DNA from 2 places in the Thioalkalivibrio sp. ALE20 genome. Region 1 is predicted to be linked to the other one. Evidence: riboswitches for the same ligand, from Rfam matches in the RefSeq annotation. Region 1 holds a riboswitch; the other holds the start of a gene.
The links. Region 1 has a riboswitch for cobalamin ahead of F790_RS0106600 (TonB-dependent receptor domain-containing protein). Riboswitches for the same ligand answer to the same signal wherever they lie in the genome.

Region 1 (6,745 bases):
TCGAACACCGCCACATCCACATAGGCAAGACTGGCTGAATACCTCCCGCCCAGTTCAAATGTTCCCGATTCTTCCGGGGCAAGGTCCGGATTACCTCGGAACCACCCCTCATCGGGCCAGTAAAGGTCATTGAAGGTCGGCGCCTTGAAGGCGGTGCCATAGCTGGCGCGCAGCCGCAGAGCGTCGGTAGCCTGCATGCCCCAGGCGACCTGACCGGTGGTCTTGTCACCGAACTGCTCGTTGTCGTCGTAGCGCAGCGAGCCTTCCAGATCATGGTTGCCGAGCTCGGTGCGCACGACTGAATAGACGCCTACGTTGTAGCGCGAATCCTCATCAAAATCTTCGTTACTGTCGACCCGATCTTCGTAGGCATCCACCCCGGCGATCAGGTCGGTGCGTTCACCCAGGCGGACATCGTTACGCCAGGTCAGCTGATCCCGCCGGGTGTCGAAACGGGAGTCGGCAACCCCGTTTTCGAAATTTTCGTTTTCGTCACGGCTTTGAGCATAGGCAAGCTCCGTATCCCATTGCTCCAGGACCGGGAAACGGACTCCGGCCTGCACTGCCCCGTGAACAAAATCCGTCTCATCCGTACTGAAAGCGTCGACTTCAGTGTTACCTTCGGAATAGAGGAGATTGCCGAAGAGTTCGATCCCGTTGTCGAGGCGGTGAGCAACCTTGCCGGCCAGCGAGGTGTTGTCATAGCCGTCGGGATCGTCATCACCCATGTCATCCTGGACATTGATGCCTTCGGTGTCATACATGCTCACGGACAGGCTGTAATCGGTGCGCCCGGTGCCGCCGGCCACGCCGAGCCCGGCCTCCCAGGTGCTGAAGCTGCCGGCGCCGAGGAAGGCATTGACCCGCGGCGGACCTTCGCGGCCCGCGCGGCTGAAGACCTGGGTCACCCCGCCGATGGCATCGGAGCCGTAGATGGAGGTGCGCGGCCCGCGCACGATCTCCACGCGGTCGATCTCCTCGGGCGGCAGGAACTGCCAGCTGGCACCGCCGGTGGTGGCCGAGCCCATGCGCACGCCGTCGATCAGCATCAGGTGGTGATCGGATTCGGTGCCACGCAGGCGCACGCTGGACTGCTTGCCGAACGGGCCGGCGCTGGAGACGGAGACCCCGGCGCGCCCCTCCACCAGATCGGTGAACTGGCGCGGTTGCAGGCGTTCGATCTCTTCGCGGTCGATAACGGTCACCGAGGCCAGGGCCTCGTCCACGGTCTGGCTGAGACGGGTCGCAGTGACCTGAACGGGTTCCAGGGTCGCGGAATCGGGGCCGGTACCCGGCGCTTCGTCGGCCACGGCCGGGGACACGGCTGCAACGATGGCTGCGGAAAGGATACTGCGTTTCATGTCTTCGGATCTCCCGGCGAGCCGCCCGCACGCCGCTGGTTCACGGGGATCGCGCCGGCGCGAGGGATGAAGACGAGGAACGCATTCCCGGCGGGAAACGGGTACGGGGACCCGTGGCGGGAACGGTCATCCGTCTCGCACGCCCTCCGCGTGCCGCACGACCATTCCCCGGCCGGTCTCCGGGCTGACGAGCGGGAGATTCCCGGCGGGCGGCGCCTTCCCGTGTCCATGACACAGTGGCATTCGGCCGCCAGCCTCGAGGATCCACTGCCGAAGGACTCCGGAATGGATCCGCGCTCGATCACCGTTGCGGGGGCAGCGCCGGACTCGCGCGTGAGCGCTCACCGGACTTCCCGTTTAACCCGGCGGCGAAACCGCCAGGGCACCGAGGAACGGGGCGCAGGGTACATGAGGGCCCCCTGATTTTCCACCCGCGTTCTCCGGCCGACCGCACGGCGTTCAGGTCTGCCGCACCTCCTCGGCCTGGCGATAGCGGGCGCCACGACGCAGCAGGCGGCCCCATTCCTTGTCCTGGACCATCGCGTCGAATTCCGGCGAGCGCTCGGCACGCAGGGCCACCGGGTGGGACTCGTCCCCGGTGTTCTGCGCCAGCATCGCCAGGCGCTCGGGGTTGGCCCGGTAATGGGTCTCGAGAAAGCCGCGCATGCCGTCGGTCAGCGGCAGGTGGTAGACCCGGGTCAGGCGCAGCGCGAGCCGCTCCGCCGCGCGCCCGAGGTCCTGACGGACCATGCGCACCATGGCGGAGCCCAGCCCGGCCTTGGCGTCGGCGCTCATGCCCACGTACAGCCCGCCGAGATAGGCTGCGGGACTCGCATAGATCGCCCGCTGGATACCGGGGTTGCTCAGCTCCACCAGCGGGTCGAGCAGCAGCGCCAGCTGGATGCCGATGCGCTTGGCGGTATCGCCGTCCAGCGGCTTCTTGCCGAAGAAGATGAAATCGCCCTCGCGCCGGATCTGCAGCTCCTCGAGATATTCGCACAGACCGTCGGCCAGCCGGATCTTCTGATCATCGTCCAGTTCGATCAGCTCCTCCGACACCCGGATCCGCCGGGCCGAACGCTTCTGCCAGCGCTGAGCACCCTTGCGGTCCCGTTCGCGCCGGCGCAGGTTTTCCCAGCGTTCCACCGCATTGGCGTAACGGCTCTGCGCCTGCATCAGGCGGTCCCGAGCTTCACGCAGTTCTTCCACCTGCGACATCGCGGCACCCAGGATACGGCCGTCGGGGCTCTTCACGTCCGGCTCCGCCTCCAGCATGGTCCGCAGGCCGGCCAGCACCTGCTGTCCCATGACCGGCAGGGGTTCGCGCAGATGCTGCTGGGTGATGCCACTGGTCTCGCTTTGCGCCAGCAGCATCCCCAGCGAGCGGAGACGGCTGATCACCCCGGCCTGGGCCACGCGGAAGCGATTGCTCTGGTATTCCAGCCGGTCCAGCGCCCGGCCCAGCTGCCAGGGCCCCGACCATTCGAAACTCAGGCGCTTGATCTGGCGGCCGTTGACCAGCTCGAAGGCGAGCACGACAATCGCCTGGACATCATCCAGGGTGCAGCGCGTAAGGTCATCCGCATCCGCTGCGGAGAACAGGCGTTCGAGAAACTGGTCGATGCGGCGCACGCCATCCTCGCGCGTCGGCGCAACCCCCTGCAGCCGGTCGCGCAGCAATTCCGCCAGCTCCGAATCCTCGGCATGCAGCCGCTCGAGCGCGGCCATGCGCGCGTCGGCGGTGGCCTCCACCAGGTCCGCGACCCGCGCATGCAGCCCCAGACGCCGATAGATCTCGATCTGCTCGGCGGTGGAGGCCAGCGTCGGGTCGCCGGTCATTTCGCGCACCGCGACCGCCACCGCCTCCGGGGAGACCTCCACCTCGTGCAGCAGCACCGCCGCCGACTGGCGCCGCCGCATGTCCGGCGTCATCTCGCCCATGGCCAGGTCACGGGTCGCGAACAGCAGATCCGGCAGCAGATCGATGGTATTGCGCAGCTGGACCTGCGAGCGCTCCTGACGCCGCCCGCGGGTCGCATCGGCGACAAATCGCGCAACCAGGCCGATCACCCCGAACAGCAGGGTATAGACCGCGAAGAAGACGAAGTTCTGGGTGGGAGCCGCATGGCCGAACCCGAGGAAATACCCGCCCTGCATCGCGAGGAAGGTCACGGGGCCGGCCGCCCACAGAAGCTGCAGCAGGTTCAGCGACCACGGGACTTTGCGGGCACTGGTCGCCACCTCGGTGATGCGGCTGCGTCCCGCAGCCTCGATCAGGACCTGGTCCTGATTCGACTCCTGCGTTTCGGGGGCCCCCGATGCCTCGGACTTGCGTTGACGAAAAAGGCGGAACACCCCTACTCCCCGAACACCGGAATCCCCGGTCAGTGTAAAGCTCGAACGCCCCGCACGTCGCCGTCACGAACGGCGGGGATCCACACTGGACCCGTACCGGAGCCCGGGGTTCACCGCGCGGAAGAAATCAGCTCGTTCGCCGGCGGCACCGAACGCACCCCGGGGTCTTCGCGCCCGCAGAGATAGTCACGGGTGAGCGGAACGGCATCCTGCCGACGCGCCATCTGGATATGGAACACCACCTGCTTCCACCAGCGGAAAGTGCCCTCGCAGCTGGCCAGATAGAACTCCCACATGCGGCAGAAGCGCTCGTCGAAACTGGCCGCCGCCTCTTCACGGACTGCCTGAAAGCGCCGGTACCATTCGGCCAGGGTTTCGGCATAGTGCAGCCGCCAGAATTCAATGTCGGTGGTGTAAAGCGGCGTGGGCTCCAGCGCTTCCATCACCTCGGACAGGGCGGGGGTGTAACCGCCGGGGAAGATGTATTTCTTCAGCCAGGGATTGGCCGTGCCCGGTGGCTCCTGGCGACCGATGGTGTGCAGCACCGCGATCCCGTCGGGCTTGAGCAGGTCGTTGACCCGCTGGAAAAAGGTGCCGTAATTCGGCTGCCCCACGTGTTCGAACATGCCGACACTGACGATCCGGTCGTACTGATCGTCGTGCTCGCGATAGTCCTGGTACAGGAAGCGCACCTTGTCCTCCAGACCCCGGCGCTTCGCTTCGTCCTGCGCTACCCGCAGCTGCTCGCGCGACAGGGTGATGCCGTCGACCCGGACATCCGCGTGCTCGGCCAGATACATCGCCAGCCCGCCCCAGCCGCAGCCGATGTCCAGCACGCGCATGCCCGGCTCCAGGCACAGTTTCTGGCGCAGGACCTCGCACTTGGCCTGCTGCGCCTCCTCCAGGCTCATCCCCGGCTCGGCGAAATAGGCGCAGCTGTAGAACATCCCCTCGTCCAGGAACCGCCGGAACAGCCATTCGTCCACGTCGTAGTGGTGAGAGATGTTCTTGTAGCTGCGCGCCACCCGGTTGCCCTGCTCCACGAGGGCGCGCAGCGAACGCGTCAGGAAACCGACCCGCTTCTGGAACATCGGCGCAAAATTGCGCATGGTCATATCAAGAAAGGCCCGCAGCCCTTCCGGACCGGGCGACCACAGCCCGTCCATGTAGGTCTCGCCCAGCTCGAAACCGGGATCCCGCGCAATGCGCTTCAGGGCGCCGGCATCATGCAGCTGCATGACCACTTCCGGCTCGCCGCTGCCAAAACGCTGCTCGGTGCCATCCGGGTGACGCAGGGTCAGCGTCCCGTAGCGAACATGCTGTTCCAGCATCCGTTCAATCATTACTGAGTGCCCCCGATTCCCTGAAATCCGGCACGATTCCGTGTCCGGCTATTTTTATACTGAGTCTAACTCTCACCCCCGGGCCCGTCCAGTGGAGCCGGTCCGCACACCATCCGTTGTACCAACGCATCAAGCCCAGGGAAACACTGATCAATGTACACGTTCGCGTTGGCACCCCAGGTTTTCCGAGACAAGGCGCGGTGCGCAGCCGGTAGTGGTTCTACCGGCAAGGGCCGCAACGCAGGATCGGGGAACCCGGGGTGCCAACCCCGAAGGGGCTCGGCCGCCCGTTGTTGATCAAAAACGGGCGCGCGCACGGCGTTGCGGCTCCCTTGTGCAGAATGACTGCACGGCGGTCGCCGCGCCTTGTTCGCACGCAAAAGCGACTCGAGCGCGAGCGTGTACATTGATCAGTGTTTCCCTGGGGGAACACCGCCACCGCGAGCGCCGGCGTAAAAATCCGCGGCGTCTTTCCACATTGCCGCAAACGGGCTACCCTCCGGACATGACCTTGCGCCCGACTCAAGCCTGCGATCAGTGCACCCTGCGTCAGCTCTGCCTGCCCATGGGTCTGCCGGATACCGAGCTGTGGCAGCTCGACGAAATCGTGCAGCAGCGCCGTCCGATCGAGAAGGGCAGCACGCTGTTCGCCATGGGGTCGCCGTTCGAATACCTGTATGCGGTACGCACCGGCGCGATGAAAACGGTGCTGATGGGTGACGACGGGACCGAGCAGATCACCGGCTTCGCGCTGGCCGGCGAACTGCTGGGACTGGATGCCATTCACCAGGGGTCCCATCCGGTCACCGCCATTGCCCTGGAGTCCACCAGCGTCTGTGCGGTGCCCTGGTCGCTGGTGGATGACCTGTCCGGCCGCCTGCCCACGTTTCGGCAGCACCTGATGGGGGTGATGAGCCGCGGTCTGGCGAGCGAGGAGAACCTGCACGCCCTGCTTGGCCAGCGCAGCGCGGAGCAGCGTCTGGCCACCTTCCTGCTCTCGCTGTCGCAGCGTCATCAGGCACGCGGGCTGGCGGCCGACCGTTTCATCCTGCCGATGTCGCGCGCGGAGATCGCCAACCACCTGGGCCTGACGCAGGAAACCATCAGCCGGCTGTTCACGCAGATGCGGCGCCAGGGCCTGATCGAGCTGCACACCCGCGATCTGCACATCCCCGACCTGGATGCCCTGCGGACCACGGCCGGCGTCAGTACATCCGCCGCCGGCAGTGCCTGACACCCGGGCCACCGGGGATTTCTGGTCGTTCGCCGAGACCGCCTGGAACGATCCGGCGCTGCACGAGCGGCTGATGGCCTGGCAGGATCACCATGGGGCTGACGTGATTCGGGTGCTGTTCGCCGCCTGGCACCCCGGTCCACTGGCCGCCGACGATCTCGATCGGCTGCACGCCCGGGCACGCGACTGGAGTACCCGCGCCACCCTCCGGATCCGGGCCCTGCGCCGACGCCTGCACACCCCCGAACGACATGCCCTGTACCGCGCCCTGCTGGAACTGGAATTGCGCGCGGAGCACCTGGGGGCGCTGCACCTGCTGCAGGAATGCCCGCCTCCGGCCGCCGCCGCAGCCCCGAACCGGCGCCCGCGCGCGGAAACCATCGGGGAGCGCCTCGCCCGCCTCGAACCCGGACTCCCGCCGGACGAACGCACCCGCGGGGCGGCCGAACTCG
Region 2 (6,745 bases), on a different contig from region 1:
GACGCCGGCGACGTCGGGCCAGCCCCACCAGGCCCAGCAGCCACAGCCCCCACCAGACCACGTAGTGCCCCACCCCCACCTGGTCATCGATCCGCCGGATCAGGCGATTCTCGGTGGTGGTCTCGTCGAGGGCCGGGGTGAACGGACACAGGATGCGTTCCAGCCACTCGTCGATCCGGCGGGAGTCGAGCTCCACCGGGTCGAACAGCGACAGCAGCGCCGCCGGGGTCACTTCCATCACGTCCAGGCGGGTCAGCGCCGCGTCGGTCACCCGCGCCGCCGTCAGCATCATCAGCTGCGGGGTGTCCTGCTCCGGGTCCAGATACAGCAGCAGGACGCCCTGTCGGCGCATCACCGCGTCACGGATCATCTGCCCCGCGCCGCTGGTGACCTCGTGGGGTTCCTGCCCGTCCCACACGGCCACCAGCATGTCCGAAAACGTCAGCGCCAGGTCATCCCGCAGGCGGTGCACCGACTCGGGCGGGTCCTCCGCACCATGAACGGGCTCGGCCCCCAGCACCACGCCACGGCGGGCATGCGCTCCCGGCTCGCCGGCCGTCTCGGGGCTGGTGGACATCAGATGCAGGTCCACATCCAGACGCGCGGCCGCGGATCGCGCCAGCTCGTTGGTCCCGGTGGCACGCCCGGTGATCAGCCGCATCACCGGCGATACGTCCGCGTACACCGCATCGGTACTGGCGAAACGTTCCGCGGCCGCGCCGTACAGCCGCCGCAGCACCCGCTCCAGGGTGGCCTGCAGACTGGCCCGGCGGGCTTCGGTATCTCCGTGCGACAGCCAGTTGCGCTCCAGCCGCTGCCCGCGGTGCCCCCCCACCAGTACGGAGAACGCCGGGGTCAGCCGGACCTTGTACGGGTCTTCCCCGCCCCCTGTTTCCGCTGCCAACGCATATCCTCCGGGACGAAAACTGTGAAACCATATCACCGTGGCCGTCAGCCGACTGCCCCGCCCCGCCGGAATCTGCTATACGGCTGAAAGGTCGGGCGGGCCGACCGAACCGTTAAGGGAGCAACCATGTTTGAACGAATCATGATCCCGGTGGATCTCGAACACACCGACAAGCTGCAGAACAGCCTCGAAATCGCGGCCAGGATGGCACGGGAGTACGACGCCACGGTGTACTACGTGACGGTTTCGGGGAGCCTGGCCAACCGAGCCGCCCGGACCCCGGAGGAAATGGAAAGGCATCTGGCGGACTTCGCCCGCGAACAGGGCGAGAAATACGGCATTCGCACCGATTCGAAGCTGATGCACAGCAACGACGTGGCGGTGGAGCTGGATGACAAGCTGGCTCAGGCGCAGAAGGAACTGGATGCCAACCTGGTGGTGATGGCCTCGCACATCCCGGGCGTGGCCGACCGATTGCATCTGATCAGTTCGAATGCGGGTGAGCTCGCCCGGCGCCTCCCGGTTTCGGTCTTCGTGCTGCGCTGATGATGTTCATCGCCTTTGTGCTGATGATCGGCTTTCTGATCATCGCCGCCATTCTGCTGGTATGGCAGGTGAGCATCCTGTTCAGCGTGGTGATCGAAGAAGACGGCAGCGTGCACACCACCCGCGGGGATCCGCCGCGCAATTTCCTGCACGCGGTGCGCGAGGTGGTCAGCCGCCACGGGCTGCAGGGCGGCAGGATCACCGCGGTGCGTGGCCGCGACGGCGTTCGCGTGCGCTGTTCGCACCGGGTGCCGGAAGAGGCCCGTGCGCATCTGCAGGCGGCGGCGGAGCGGGTCAAGGTCGGCCGCCGCCGGCGCGGGCGCAAGAAGCGCCGCTGAAACCGGCCCTCCCCGGTACGGGCAGGGCCGGATAATGCACCGTCAGAGCAGATCGTCCTGGATGGCGTCGATCGCATCCATGGCGCACTGGTGGTCGACCTCGCCGCTGGGACTGCCCGACACCCCGATGCCCGCGACGATGCGCCCGTCGGAGGTGACCTGAGCGCCGCCGCCGAGGATGGTGACGTTGGGCAGGTGCTGGATGCCGTAGCTGACCTCGCCCGGGAAGGCATCATCGCGCAGCTCCAGCGTATCGGTACGGAAGCTGACCGCCGTCCAGGCCTTGCTCTGTGCAGTGCCGACGGTGTGCGGACCGGCGAACCGATCCCGCTTGAGAGCCTGAGTGGTCCCGAAGCGGTCGACCACCGCTGCGGTTACCTGTGCGTTGCGATCACGACAGGCATCCACCGCGGCCTCGACGGCCTTGGTCGCGATTTCGGGTGTCAGGCTGGGGGTGTTGAACGTGGCCGAATCGGCATGAACGGGCGCGGCGGCCAGAGTCATCAGGCCGCCGGCCAACAGTGCTGAACGCATGGATGGGGACATATCAACCTCCAGGGTTGTGTGGACTCCACCCATTCTTGTAGGCCCCGTACGGGGATTTGGCAAGCTCCGTTTCGGGACGCCCGCCACGTTCCGGTCCGGCTCAACGGTTTCCGCAACCGGCGCGGCCGACCGCCATCAGGCCACCCGGCCGACCCGCTCGGACACCGCATCATCGGCCATCACCGGCGGGTACTGGCGAGCGAGCTCGCGCGCCGCCAGCACGAAGGTGTTCACCTGCGTGGCGTGCTCGCGCAGCTTGTGCGCCAGACCCGGGTCCTCGCTGACCTCGTCCACCACCACGCCGTCCGGGCGCTCTTCCACGTGCACTTCGATGCGCCCGCGCTGCTCGAAAAGGGTGCGATACAGCGGATCACGGTCACGCAAGTGTGCGCTCTCGCGCAGCCGCCGATGCAGTTCCGGCACGTGCACCCGCAGCAGCGCGGCGAGTTCCGGATCCGTTGCCGTCGTCACCGTCCGGGTACCACCCTCGATGAACTCCAGCTCCCTCCGGATTGCGTCGTGGGACTCCAGCAGGCGCTGAAAGACCACCTGCTCACGCTCGTGCTGCTTGCGGGCTTCGGCGTCCAGGTGACCGCCGCAATCGATCATTCTCAGGTGCATCGTCATGGTCTGTCGGCCTCTTGCTGATGATCCTGCCCGGAAGAAGCAATCTCCCTGCCAACTCGTATTTCCCGCCATGACGCGGCCACATGCCGATACCGCCGATCAGCTGACCACTCAAACTGCGAATATTGGCAGTCACTAATAAATGAAAATGCCACCTGTGACACCCGAACGCTCGCAAGTCACTGTCAAAAGGGGAAAATTATCTCCAAAAAATTTTCGAATATGGATTGATTCCAATTTGCGGCCGTGTATAATTCCCATTGTCGAGTCGACGGCAGCTCAGCGTCGGTTCGCCATGCAGGGGCCCCCTGGCCCCTTCTCTCCTCCATCTCTTCTGGATTTTGCCGTCGGCTCTCGGTGCCCCCCCGCACCGACCCGGCGGCCCTTTTTTAATCCACCCGAATGGATCCCTTTGCAAACCACATGCCAGGCACTGACCGCGGCCACGACCGTGGGTCACCCGGACACTGTTGGTTTGACACCACACATTAGCCATCACTAATATTCCGTCTCCCCCGGGTGCTTCGTCGCCATCCCGACGACGAGTGAAACGGGAAGTCCGGTGCGTGCCCGGCCTCGACCTGCGCACAAGTCCGGCGCTGCCCCCGCAACGGTAGGCGGGTCACGGCAGACCCTCGCGAACCACTGCGAAGAACGCGTCCGTTCAGGGCGTACTTCGCGGGAAGGTGGTCTGCCCCGGAGCCAACGGCTCCAGCCCGCAAGCCCGGAGACCGGCCCGGAGGACAACGGAGAACCGCGGGGAGCGGTATCACCGGGCGAATCGGCATCGCTGCGCATCGGTTCACGACGCGCCGACGATGGCGCACGCCCGCACCCCCGCGGTCGACACCCACGACCACGGCGCACGGGCGGTGCGCAAAGAGAGTTCGCAATGTTCCCGAAGAAGATGTTTCCCGCGGCCCTGCTAGGCGGTGCCGCGGCCGTGCCCTTGTTGCTGGCGGCACCGCCGGCCACCGGCGAAGAAGACCCCGACGATTCCGCACAGGTGCTGCCCGAGATCAGCGTAACGGCGGCGACCCGCACCGAGCGCCTGGTGGAGAACACGCCCGCCTCCACCGAAGTGATCACCGGCAAGAACATCCGTCGCAGCGGGGCGACCATGCTGGACGAGGCCCTGCAGGCCGAGTCCAGCCTCTTTACCGGTGCCGACGGCAACCGGTTCTCGATCCGCGGCGGCGGCCGCGCGGACATCATCTACATGCTGGATGGCCGTCGGGTCAGCGGCACGTCCGGCCGCGGCTTCGAGCTCAACCGCATCCCGGTCAGCCACGTGGAGCGCATCGAGATCGTGAAGGGCCCCGGGAGCGTGGTGTACGGCTCGGATGCGGTGGCCGGCGTGATCAACGTGATCACCCGCCGGCCGGATGCGGGTTTCGAAGGCAGCGTGGAGCTGCAGGGCGGCATGCCCGCCAGCGCCGATGGCGGGGAGCGCATCAACGGTTCACTGTTTCTGGGCGGCGGCACCCGCGACACCCGGTTCCGGCTGCTGGCGGATGTGCTGGACCGCGAAGCGTATTCCGAAGGCGCCATTGCCGACGTGCGCATCGCCGAGCAGAGCGAGCAGGTCCGGCCGTCGGAGTCCGGCGCGCTGGATGATGACCACGCGATCCAGGACCGCTACGCCTTCGACGAGGACCGCCGCGAGAGCGCGCGGGTCTACAACCTGCGCGCCGGCGTCAGCCACTGGTTCACCGACGACTTCAACGTGGAGCTGGAGGCCGGCCTGCTGCGCGAAGAGCGCGAGCGGCGCTTCCTGCACGAGCGTCCGCCGGTGGCCACCGGCTACACGAACAACAATGGCGATCCGGTGCGCGCCCTGCAGTTCCCGGCACAGCGCAGCGAGGACAGCGAGCGGCGCGATCTGGCCGTGGCCGCCGAATGGTTCGTGACCGACACCCTGGAGCTGAATTACCAGGCCTACGAAAGCAAGTTCGAGATGGACCGCTCCAACACCTTCCTCGAGGCCGCGGACTTCGGCTTCGATGCCACCGGGGACAGCGAATTCGGCCCGCGCGAGGTCACCTTCACCGACCGCGTCCACGACTTCGCCGCCACCTGGCGGCCCGACGCCCGCCACACGGTACTGACCGGCTTCGAACACAAGCATCAGACCTACCGCGACCGCGAACCGGCGCACGAGCCGGAAGACGACCAGTGGGTCGGCGGGGTGTTCCTGCAGCACGAATGGGCGATCAGCGAGCGCCTGGATCTGGTCTACGGCGCCCGCCACGACGAGACCTCCACCGAGGTCGACAACACCTCGCTGCAGGCCGGCGCGGTCTATCGCCTGGCCCCCGAGGCCCGGCTGCGCGTGCAGTATGCCGAGGGCTTCAAGCTGCCAGAACTGCGTTCGTTCCACGTGGACACCCTGAACCCGCGCGGACAGCGGGTGCTGGGCGCCCATGTCGTCGATCCGGCTGTCGGCAAGACGCGCCATGAACTCGACCCCGAGACCAGCCGCAATGCCGAGCTCGGCATCGCCGGCGACCTGCGCCTGAGCGACACCACCACGGGGCATTACGACGTGGGCCTGTTCTATACCGAGTTCGATGACCGGATCGCGCAGACTCAGGGCGATGGCGACTACCGCACGTTCCGCAACGTGAGCAACGCCCGCGCCCGCGGCGTGGAGACCCGCCTGGGCGCGGACTTCAACTCGCAGGTGGAGCTGCGCCTGGGGGGCACCTGGATGGATGCGATCGATCGGGACAGCGGCGAGACCCTGACCGACACGCCGGAACTCACCATGGTGGCGAGCGCGCTGTGGACGCCCACGGAAGAATTGCGCCTGCAGCTGCGCAGCCGCTACGTGGATGAGGTACGCGTGGCCGGGGACGAATGGGATCGCTCGTTCACCCTGACCAGTCTGAACGTGGAGTACGCGCCGGCGGCCTGGGAGGACGTCACCCTGCGCGGCGGGATCGACAACCTGTTCGATGCCGACAATGAAAGTTCGCTGGCAGCGGATCCCGGCCGCTTCCTCCACGCCGGGGTCCGGTACGACTTCTAGAACATCTGGTCCGGGGACCGGGAGGGCTGCCTTGATGGGCAGTTCTTCCCCCGGTTTTCATGTCGTTTCTGTCACCACATTGCTCATACGGAGGACTACCCCGGGTGCGGACTGGAACCGGACTCCGCGCAGTATTCCTGCCAGGCTGCCGATCCGCCGCGCAGCACGCGGGCGTCGATGTCCATCGCGCGCAGGCTCTCGGCCACCAGATGGGAGCGCCCGCGCCCGCCACAGAACACCACCACGGGCTGCGCCGGATCCTCCAGATGGGACTCGATGCTGGCCTCCAGCCTGGGCCGGGGGATGTTCACGGCCCCCTCGATGGACCCGGCCTCCACCTCCTCCGGCTGGCGCACGTCCACCAGCAGCAGCGGTTCACCGGACTCCCGCCAGCGCGCCAGCTCCGCCGGCTCCACGTGCGGCAGGGTCTGTTCCAGACGGGTGATGCGTTCTTCGAAACGGCTCATGACGATTCCTCGGGTATGGTGGAGAGGTAATTCGAGCTTGCCGGCAGGCCGCCGGAGACCGCAACCTGAGCGGTACTCGTGCGCGATACCTCCGGTGGTGCCAACATGACCGACACTTCCGACGTCCGCCGGCCGGGCTTCGTCGCCCACATGGCGACGGTCTTCATCAACGCCCTCAACGACAACTTCTTCCGCCTGGTCGTCATCTTCATCGCCCTGCGCGAGTTCGTTGCCGAGGGCGAAGGCACGTTCTATTACAGCCTGGTCGGGTTCGTGTTCCTGC

Region 2: linked by a shared signal. The riboswitch ahead of F790_RS0112800 (TonB-dependent siderophore receptor) and the one ahead of F790_RS0106600 (TonB-dependent receptor domain-containing protein) in region 1 are both predicted to bind cobalamin.

Annotation. Positions count from the first base shown of each region.
Region 1 covers NZ_KB906473.1:217,917-224,661, reverse strand. The annotation lists gene F790_RS0106600 (TonB-dependent receptor domain-containing protein) at 1-1,361, opposite strand, end outside; cobalamin riboswitch at 1,514-1,766, opposite strand; gene F790_RS0106595 (hypothetical protein) at 1,821-3,716, opposite strand; gene F790_RS0106590 (class I SAM-dependent methyltransferase) at 3,827-5,059, opposite strand; gene fnr (fumarate/nitrate reduction transcriptional regulator Fnr) at 5,565-6,293, shown strand; gene F790_RS0106580 (DUF2390 domain-containing protein) at 6,286-6,745, shown strand, end outside.
Region 2 covers NZ_KB906483.1:28,969-35,713, reverse strand. The annotation lists gene F790_RS0112825 (hypothetical protein) at 1-904, opposite strand, end outside; gene F790_RS0112820 (universal stress protein) at 1,034-1,453, shown strand; gene F790_RS0112815 (DUF3634 family protein) at 1,453-1,791, shown strand; gene F790_RS0112810 (heme-binding protein) at 1,834-2,337, opposite strand; gene F790_RS0112805 (hypothetical protein) at 2,473-2,964, opposite strand; cobalamin riboswitch at 3,465-3,719, shown strand; gene F790_RS0112800 (TonB-dependent siderophore receptor) at 3,857-5,995, shown strand; gene F790_RS0112795 (rhodanese-like domain-containing protein) at 6,091-6,462, opposite strand; gene F790_RS0112790 (MFS transporter) at 6,568-6,745, shown strand, end outside.